One region of the Bacillus sp. ISL-77 genome, then DNA from elsewhere that is predicted to be linked to it. Evidence: predicted binding sites of a transcription regulator. Region 1 holds the regulator's gene; each other region holds the start of a gene.
The links. Region 1 encodes LexA, which represses DNA repair genes until DNA is damaged. Its sites were predicted from a motif close to CGAACATATGTTCG; they were not measured.
Positions count from the first base shown of each region.

Region 2: a site for LexA is predicted at 1,613-1,626, ahead of J7E77_RS21845 (ImmA/IrrE family metallo-endopeptidase). Genes of this name have one in related genera too.
Region 3: a site for LexA is predicted at 1,347-1,360, ahead of J7E77_RS28795 (Y-family DNA polymerase). Genes of this name have one in related genera too.

Region 1 is NZ_JAGGQY010000041.1:14,274-17,529, reverse strand. Features, by position in the region: gene lexA (transcriptional repressor LexA) at 796-1,419, opposite strand; gene yneA (cell division suppressor protein YneA) at 1,577-1,900, shown strand; gene J7E77_RS17395 (YneB family resolvase-like protein) at 1,913-2,560, shown strand; gene J7E77_RS17390 (DUF896 domain-containing protein) at 2,638-2,868, shown strand; gene tkt (transketolase) at 3,047-3,256, shown strand, end outside.
Region 2 is NZ_JAGGQY010000051.1:243,051-246,306, forward strand. Features, by position in the region: gene J7E77_RS31270 (helix-turn-helix domain-containing protein) at 1-173, shown strand, start outside; gene J7E77_RS21840 (type I restriction endonuclease) at 309-1,535, shown strand; gene J7E77_RS21845 (ImmA/IrrE family metallo-endopeptidase) at 1,668-2,684, shown strand; gene J7E77_RS21850 (recombinase family protein) at 2,738-3,256, shown strand, end outside.
Region 3 is NZ_JAGGQY010000094.1:7,169-10,424, reverse strand. Features, by position in the region: gene J7E77_RS28795 (Y-family DNA polymerase) at 24-1,283, opposite strand; gene J7E77_RS28790 (YqzH family protein) at 1,442-1,633, shown strand; gene J7E77_RS28785 (ATP-binding protein) at 1,726-3,256, opposite strand, start outside.

The DNA.
Region 1 (3,256 bases):
TATTCCTTTTGAACGGTCCCGTAGGAAAGCCACTACGCGCCCCAACTCTGTGAAATTGTACTGGAACGGTCACGTAGGACCCCTCTACGTGACCCAACTCGTAGGAATTCTTCCGGAAAGGTCACGTAGGTCGTCTCTACGTGCCTCAACTCTGTGAAATTGTACTGGAAAGGTCACGTAGGTCGTCTCTACGTGACCCAACTCGTAGGAATTCTTCTGGAACGGTCACGTAGGCCGTCACTACGTGCCCCAACTCTGTGAAATTGTTCTGGAACGGTCACGTAGGCTCCATCTACGTGCCCCAACTCGTAGAGATTCATCTAGAACGGTCACGTAGGCCGTCACTACGTGCCCCAACTCGTAGAGATTCATCTAGAACGGACACATAGGCCGTCACTACGTGCCCCAACTCGTAGAGATTCTTCTGGAACGGTCACGTAGGTCGTCTCTACGTGCCCCAACTCTGTGAAATTGTTCTGGAAAGGTCACGTAGGTCGTCTCTACGTGCCCCAACTCGTAGAAATTCATCTAGAACGGTCACGTAGGCCCTCTCTACGTGCCCCAACTCGTAGAAATTCATCTAGAACGGTAACGTAGGCCCCCTCTACGTGCCCCAACTCGTAGAGATTCTTCTGGAACGGTAACGTAGGCCGTCACTACGTGCCCCAACTCGTAGAGATTCTTCTAGAAAGATCGCGTAGACCCACTCTACCCCGGATTCTGTAATTCCTTCAGCTTTAGGTTGATTAGCACAACAAAAAAAGAGTCGGCACGTATATGCCAACTCTCTTAAACTTAATGAATATGTCGGTAAACCCCAATAACTTTACCTAAAATCGAAACATTCCTTAATATAATAGGGTCCATTGTAGAATTTTCCGGCTGCAGGCGTATGTAATCTTTTTCTTTGAAAAATCTTTTACAGGTGGCTTCATCTTCCTCGGTCATTGCTACAACAATATCCCCGTTATTAGCGGTTGGCTGCTGTTTCACAATTACATAGTCCCCGTCTAGGATCCCAGCTTCTATCATACTCTCACCCATGATTTCTAACATGAAAACTTGTTCATCTGCAGGTGCAAGACTTTCTGGAAGCGGAAAATACTCTTCCACATTTTCAATCGCTGTAATTGGGAGTCCTGCCGTTACTTTCCCAACCACTGGAACATTGACAACTGTATTTCTTGGTATATGTGCAGCAACATCTGCTTCTAATATTTCAATTGCTCTTGGTTTTGTGGGATCCCGTCTAATAAGTCCTTTGCTTTCCAATCTTGCTAGATGTCCGTGAACAGTAGAACTGGATGCGAGTCCAACCGCTTCTCCAATTTCCCTTACTGAAGGGGGATATCCTTTACTCTTAACCTCACTTTTAATGAAGTCTAAGATATCTTGCTGCCTCTTTGATATTTTAGCCATGATAAAATCCACCTCGCCTGGTTAATGTTGACTTTATTATAACATGTTCGTATTTTTTATACAAACATAAGTTCGAAAATATGGTTGACAACAAACAAATGTTCGATTTATAATGAAAATAATAAATCGAACATACATTCTTATAGAGGTGTTATTTATGAAAAAATTATGGAACAAATACTCCTATGCTATTACTCTTATTATTTTAAGTTGTTCACTTTCAATCATATTATCATTCCAACATCATTCCAACGCGCAAGATAATTTTTTAAAGGTTACAATCACAGAAGGAGATTCACTATGGAAAATCTCTGATCAATTTTCGGGTCAACATTCATTATCAAACAAGGAGTTTGTTGCTTGGATAAAAAAGCATAATGAATTAGATGATGATCAAATATTTCCAGGTGAAGAAATTATCATTCCGGTGAGTAAAGAAGTCTCATCTACGAATGAATTTGCTAGCGCCGTTAGTGAATAGAAAGGAACTTTTATGAAAGCAATTATATACTGCCGTGTCAGCACAAATAAGGAAACACAAGAATCTTCGTTAAAGCGTCAGGAAGAGGAATTAACGCAACTAGCTAACACCTATCACTTTGAGATTGATAGGGTAATTAAAGAAAAGGCTAGTGGCTATGATTTTAATCGTGAGGGGATTTTTCAATTATTAGAACGAATTAGAGAAAAGCATGTACAAGCCCTCTTAATTCAGGATGAAACACGACTCGGTAGAGGTAACGCCAAAATTGCGCTCTTGCATTGCATTTTAAAAGAAAATATTAAACTTTATAGTATCTCCCATAGTGGAGAATTACAGCTTTCAGAATCGGATTCCATGGTTTTGAACATCGTAAGTATGGTTGAAGAGTACCAACGTAAACTACATAATGCAAAAATCAAACGTGGAATGAAGCGAGCAGTCCAGAATGGATATAAACCAGAAAAAAACTTAAAAAATCTCGGAGAATCCTCTGGACGAGAGAAAATTGAAGTTCCAATTGGAGAAATTGTCCGGTTAAGAAAAAATGGATTAATTTTTTCAGAAATAGCTGCTACACTTAGAGGTTTTGGCTATAACATTTCTAAAGCCACGGTTCATAGAAGATTCCAGGAATATATTGAATCACAAGAAGAGTAGACCTTTTGCCTTGTCATTAGGTTTTTTTTTTAGTAAAATCAGGTGTCATGTAAATAGTTTGAAAGGAAGGTCTTTGAATGCTTTCAAAAGAAAAGATGGCTAGAATTAATGAGCTGGCACGAAAAGCAAAAGCAACGGGATTGACTGAAACAGAAGCGAAAGAGCAAACTAAATTAAGAAGTGAATATTTGGCTACTTTTCGTTCGAATATGCTTGATACCCTTACCAACACCAAGTTTATTGATCCGGAAGGAAATGACGTTACACCGGAAAAAATCAAGGCTAGGAAAAAAAATACACTTCACTAAAAGTTCAGGAATACATTTTTTGTATTCCTATTTTACATATACTGACTATTTTTGTGTAAAAATAAAAAAAATAGTGATTTTTGTTTCTTATTATTATGCTATTTGTTGAATAAAAAACGGTAGCAATATAAAATTGAAATGTATAAAGTAACCTTGTGATTAGGAAAGGATGTAATTCATGTTTAATACTATTGATGATTTATCTGTTACCTCCATTCGAACGCTTTCCATTGATGCGATCGAAAAAGCAAACTCAGGACATCCAGGAATGCCGATGGGTGCAGCGCCAATGACCTATACTTTATGGACGCGTTTCTTGAACCAAAATCCAAAGAATCCACAGTGGTTTAACCGAGATCGTTTTGTCTTGTCAGCAGGTCATGGTTCA
Region 2 (3,256 bases), on a different contig from region 1:
AAGCTGGCTATATTGGTGCAGGTAAAAAAAAGAAAAACGAAGAAATCAACACCGCCTTCCATGATTTTGACAATTTAACTGATGAAGAAAAAGAACATTTAGAAATCCAACTTGAAATTTTCCGGGAACTGAAAAAGAGGAAAATGACTAAAGAACGCAACGAAGATAAATAAAAAGACACCAAGACTTATATTTTTTTGGCTAGGTGTCTTTTTATTTTGGAAAAACATAAGGACTTTTTTCACACGAACATGGGATTACATAATGATAATGTAAAAATTAATTAGGGGCGAAGGAGAACACAAAAAGTGAATCTTATTGAAACGTTAGACACATTAAACAAAGTTGTTAATGACAACAAAGATTTAATTAAAAATGAGGAATCAACGAAACAGTTTTTAATCTTACCTCTCCTCAGGGGACTTGGATACGATATATATAGCCCTCAAGAAGTAACACCAGAATTCACAGCGGATTTCCATAAAAAGAATGAAAAAGTTGACTATGCTATTTCTATAAATGGTGCACCCAAAATTTTTGTTGAAGCTAAATCTGTAAACAATAAAATTACAAAAAGCGCTCCACAACTTAGTAGATATTTTAGTACTTTTCCTAGCGTTCGACTAGGTATCTTAACAAACGGAGTAGAGTATCATTTTTTTACAGATCTAAATGACGCAAATATAATGGATCCCAAGCCGTTTTTTGTTTTTAATATTACAAACTATACTGATGAAGATTTTAACAATTTGATTAAGTTTTCTAAAAACCTTTACGACTATGAAAGCATAAAAATTATGGCCGAATCACTTATTTACTCTCAATCTTTTAAGTCAGTAATTAAGGAGATTTTCGATACTCCTAATGACGATTTCATTAGATTTGTCATAAAAGAACGTTTTAAATTTAAAGTTACGCAGCAATTTATTAATACTGCTCGGCCTCTAATCCAAAAAAGTATCCACGAAGCTTTATCTGAATTAATTAGTGAAAAATTTGAGAATGTTATGCAAAACCAATTGGTACAAGAATCAGCAGCAACTGACATTGCTACACAAGAGGAAAAACGGGTGTATTATTCTCCAGAAGAAATTGAATCGTTAGGTTCCTATGAAGACTTTGAGGGAATTAGGATAGTCCTTCCTAATTCTGATTCATATAAAAAATTAATGAAACTATCAACTGATGTATATTCAGTTGACAAAGGCAATCCAATAAGTGATTTTTTTGTGTCCTCTATACTAATGCAAGGTAGTTCTATTGTTGGATATTTGATCGGACAATATTATAATAAACAAGAAGACACTACACTTTACACAGTAAAATCGAATGAAATTGCTAAATTCTTATCAGAGAATCCAATCGTTGAACAAACCGGTTTTATTAATGCAAAGTTGGGGTACAGAACGAACAAAAATACCAATGAGAAAACATACTATTTGAGAAGTTGCATAACAAATCTTTCTTTTAAAGATATTCCAAATTTAGTTTCAAAAGTTGATAACGTTGATGAATTTTTTAAAAGTATTCAGTGAATAAATTAATAAATATGATTTCAGTAATTCTATTTTTAAATGTCCATAATATGGACATTTTCTTTTTATTGTAAAATCGAACATATATTCGTATAATAACAATATAATTGATTAGTTTTGGAGGAATGTACAGTGCTAAGTGGATATACTCTCACTGAAACCGAACGGAAAATAGAAAAAATGTTCATGGAGAGAAATATAATAACTCCTTCTGATTTAGCTATTCGAAATGTAGCAAATCTCTTTCAAATAGAATTAGACTTTTCAAATAATGGTCCGCAACGGGCGATTTGGGAAGATGATTTTTCCGTAATTTTTTTGGATCCTGACGAAACTGAAGAAAATCAAAGAAAGATCTTCTTTCATGAACTAGGTCATCCCATCTTACATTGTGGGGACCAAACCAAGAATATGAGTAAAAAATTTAGGGAGCTGCAGGAAGCTCAGGCAAATCGATTTCAACTTTATGCTGCTATCCCCTTCTTCATGCTTAAGGAGCTTGAACTCCCGCCCTTCGAGTATCAGATTATTAAGTTGATACAAATGGTATTTAAAGTTCCGGAATCATTAGCAAAAAAGAGAGTGGAACAAATCAAACGACGGATTCTTCAATCTAAAATAGATGTTCGTTTACCTAATCTACCTATCCCACCTACAAAGATTGCTGAGGAAAAGGAGCAATATGAAATGGAAACTTATCCTTTGTTAGAAGATTTATTCTCATCAAATGAAATCAAGCAATATTTCTCCACTAAAGTAAAAAGAAAAAACAAGGTCTATTTTGATGTTGATGAAGGTCACCCTATTCCTCGTTGGTATTGTATTGAGGTGAATCGTGGTGAAGTGAACTGGGGCAAGAAAATGCATCTTTTTCCTATTGACGATGAATTTGAGTTTTTACCCATGTCGGAATTCCAAAATAGTGACTCAGATGCACATGTAATGGAATTGTTTCTTCATCCCTCCTATCCAAATGATTTTGCCATCAATTTAAAGGCCATAAAGAAACAACTAAATTTTTTTAATGTTGATCCTTATAACATTAATCGAATGGTCATCGATGCGAATTATTTAGAGCATTTACTTGAATTGAATATATTCGGAAATCGTTTAATGCAAGTAGTTAATAACGAGGTAACCAATAATTAACACGTACTGACCTTTTATTTTAGTTTTATAATGGTTGATGGAGGTGAGACAACATGAAAGCAGCATTATACCCCAGGGTTTCAACTGAGGAACAGTCAAAAGAAGGATATTCTCTTGCTGCGCAATTAGACAAAATGAGAGCCTTCTGCTTTTCTCAAGGCTGGACAATTTACAAGGAATATGTTGAGGAAGGCAGATCAGCCAAGGACATGGAGCGCCCCCAGCTGCAGTCGTTATTATCAGATATTCCTCATTTCGATGTGGTATTGGTTTACAAATTAGACCGTCTATCCAGAAATGTTTCGGATATCAATATTCTTCTAAACACTTTCGAAAAAAATAAGGTTGCCTTTAAAAGCGTCACAGAGCCCTATGACACGACAACAGCCCAAGGCAAACTGTTAATCAATATCTTTGCTTCTCTTGCCCAATTTGAACGAGAGCAGCTGGCAGAGAGAACTTATATGGGGATGGCTAGAAAGCATGAGGAAGGTTCCCGTAATGGAGGCCGTGCTCCTTTTGGTTATTATCTGGACGATCAAGGTAAGTTGGCTATTGATGAAGTAGAGGCG
Region 3 (3,256 bases), on a different contig from region 1:
CCGCTAAACGGGCGCTTCCGCATTTATCTTTTATGTCCACCAACAAGTGTAGCCCGATGCTTAGCCGTTCCAGCAACTGTATAGGAAACCGCGCGCAACAAGGAACCTGAACCAAAGCGTCTGCGAACCGTATCAACCACATAGCCGAGCTCTCGCCTCTTATAGGCACCCATGTCGAAAAGATCAAGCTGCAGCTCTCGGTCATCAACAATATTGCTGATCGCAATCGAGATCTGCCGTACCGTCTTTCCAGTGTAATGCTCATGAAATAATTCCAGACACACACGGTACAGTTCCATCGTCACATTCGTTGGCTGGCCGATGCTTCTAGAGCGATGAAAACCGCCGCCAAATTCATCCTGGCTGTAGCCGACTCCGAGACTTATCGTTCTCCCTGCTTTTCGATGCGTCCTTGCCCGCCTTGCTACTTCCTCACACATTTCTAAAATGACCGTCTTAATTTCCGCTTCCTCTTTATAGTCCCTTAACAAAATTTGACTTTTTCCAAAGCTGATTTGTCCTTGGATAAGCGGTGCACCCAAATCAGAAAGGTCAACTCCCCAGGCATGATGATAAAGCTGGTTTCCCATGATACCAAATTTCTTTTCCAGCTTTTCTAAATCATAACGGGCTAGCTGACCGACAGTGAAAATCCCCATCCCATTTAATGTTTTTTCGACACGTCTGCCGATCCCCCACATTTCCCTAAGCGGTGACACATTCCAAAGCTTTGTCTGAACATCTTCATATGTCCACTCAGCCACTCCGCTTTTCTTGGCATCAAGATCAAGACATAGCTTTGCCAGTAACATGTTAGGGCCAATTCCAACGGCACACGGCAGTTGAAACTCCCGCTCAATATCATCCTTTATTTTTTTGGCAATCGTGTAAGCATCCCCCCACAAATGAATGGCACCATCCACTTTAATAAAGCTTTCATCGACGCTATAGACATGAATCGCTTCTTTTGGAACATAGCGGTTAAAGACACGAGAAATTTCCGTGGCAATCCGCAAATACGTTGCCATTTTTGGCTCAACAATTTCAATCCTGGGGTCTTGTGGAATCTCAAACATCCGGGAACCCGTTTTGATGCCAAATTCTTTTTTCATACGCGGCGAAGCAGCAAGGACAATACTTCCCTGCCGCTCTTTTTGACCGACAACCGCTAAATAACACTCCATAGGGTCAAGGCCCCGCATGACAGCCGAACAACTGGCATAAAAGCTCTTCATGTCCACACATAAAATTTTATTTTGCGGCAGTGCACTGTAATCCACCATGGCTTTCCCTCACAATCAGAATATCGAACATTCGTTCTTTTTTATTATATTCATTATCATAAGCGAATATGCGTTCGTATTCAATGGAAATTTTTTGACACCGTTCCTTTATGGAAGTCGAGGAAAACATGATATAATGGATAGTGAGGTGCATGTTTATGGATAAAAAATTGGTGGCTAAGATGATCAAAAATTGTTTTAAACAGTATTATGAGACGGGGACAATGCCTATTGGAGACAACGATTTGGAGAAGCTAAGCAATCAAATCCTTCAAACGAAAGCAGAGGAACCAACTGCAGATTTATACGAGATTGTGAATGATACGGTATATGAGTATTTAGCAGAGTGATACAAAAAACCGCACGAGTGAAAAATTCACAGTGCGGTCGTGATGGACCAAACTTTCTTGATTAATTGTTGGAGAAACCGATATGCTCAATACTATTCTGGAAAAATAATATCCACAATCGATCCGAATCCTTCTTTACTTCTAATAAGGATATCGCCATGATTTTCTCTGATAATTTTAAAGCAAACAGTGAGGCCTAAACCTGTCCCGCGCTCTTTTGTCGTATAAAAGGGTTCTCCTAATTTCTGTAACATCGACTTCGGAATGCCGCCACCGTTATCAATCACTCGTATTCTTATTCGGTTTCCTGGGATTTTTTCGGATTTAATTCTAATCCTTCCGTCCTTTGACACAGCTTCTAACGAATTTTTAAGAATATTAATTAATACTTGTTTTACCTGTTTTTCTTCGATAACTGAAGTTTGTAATAAACCATTCGTTTGAATATCGATAGATGCTTGGATAAGCAACGCTGTCGTATCCAGTAACATTTTCACGTCCTGTATCACTTTTTCGATATTTACTTTGTTATTTTTTTGAATAGAAGCCTGAGGCTTAGCAATAAATAGCAATTCCCCAACCACATCATTGATCCGGTCAATTTCATCAGTCATAATCGACAAATAATATTTTTCTTTGGAATCGAACACGCTTTGATCGAGTAATTTAATGAAACCTTTAATCGACGTAAGTGGATTTCTTATTTCGTGGGCAATTCCCGCAGCCATTTCACCAAGTACTCGTAAATTTTCGGACTTTACCAGCATTTCTTCCTCTTTTTTTCTTTTCGTGATATCAGTGCCAAGACAAAGAGTATGGTTATGATTACCTTTGAAATAAATCGGCAAAAATTGCCATTCAACCGTTCGCAGGTCCCCATTGCAGTTGATGACTGTTTCCTTCGATGAATTCTGATCCTCTTTTAGGAGAAATTCCTTTTTGAAATGATTTTCGTTTACACCAAACATCTCGTCCGGGCTTCTATTGTAAAGCTTGGCGATGGCTTCATTCACGATCACGAGATGATCGTTGCTGTCTTTCACATAAATATAATTCGGATTAATATTTAAAATAATTTCCAAAAAGCTTCTTTCTTCTTTTAATTCCTGATTGATTTTTTCAATCGTTGCATTTTGCAAAGTAAAATACGATGTAAATAAAACGATTGCAGCAAAGAACGAATTTAAGATTGAGAAGAATAGAGGAAACACCAAAAACCCGCTCAAAATCCCGTTCACAAAAATAAATAATGAGGCAAAAACAAGCGAGCGGAAGAACTTCTTTATTTTTCCATCCGAAATTTTTTGACAAATAAATAGCAGGAAAAAGGTATGAACAAAAACAAGAATAATATTGACATAAAATGTTATATTCAACGCGCCATAAATTGGAATATAATGGGCAGGAAAGGTAGGATACTCATGAATCTGGTGTAACCCAACAACTCCAGCCGTAGTAAGGTTCACAAAATAAACAATTGAACTAACCAACAGAACGAAATAAAATATCCATTTATTATAAAACAGTTTATGACGCTTCTTGAGCTTTGAAGTAGCCAGGCCCGTTTTGTAAATGTAAAATACAATATAGTATAACAAAGGCATGATCATAATTGGCCCGAAG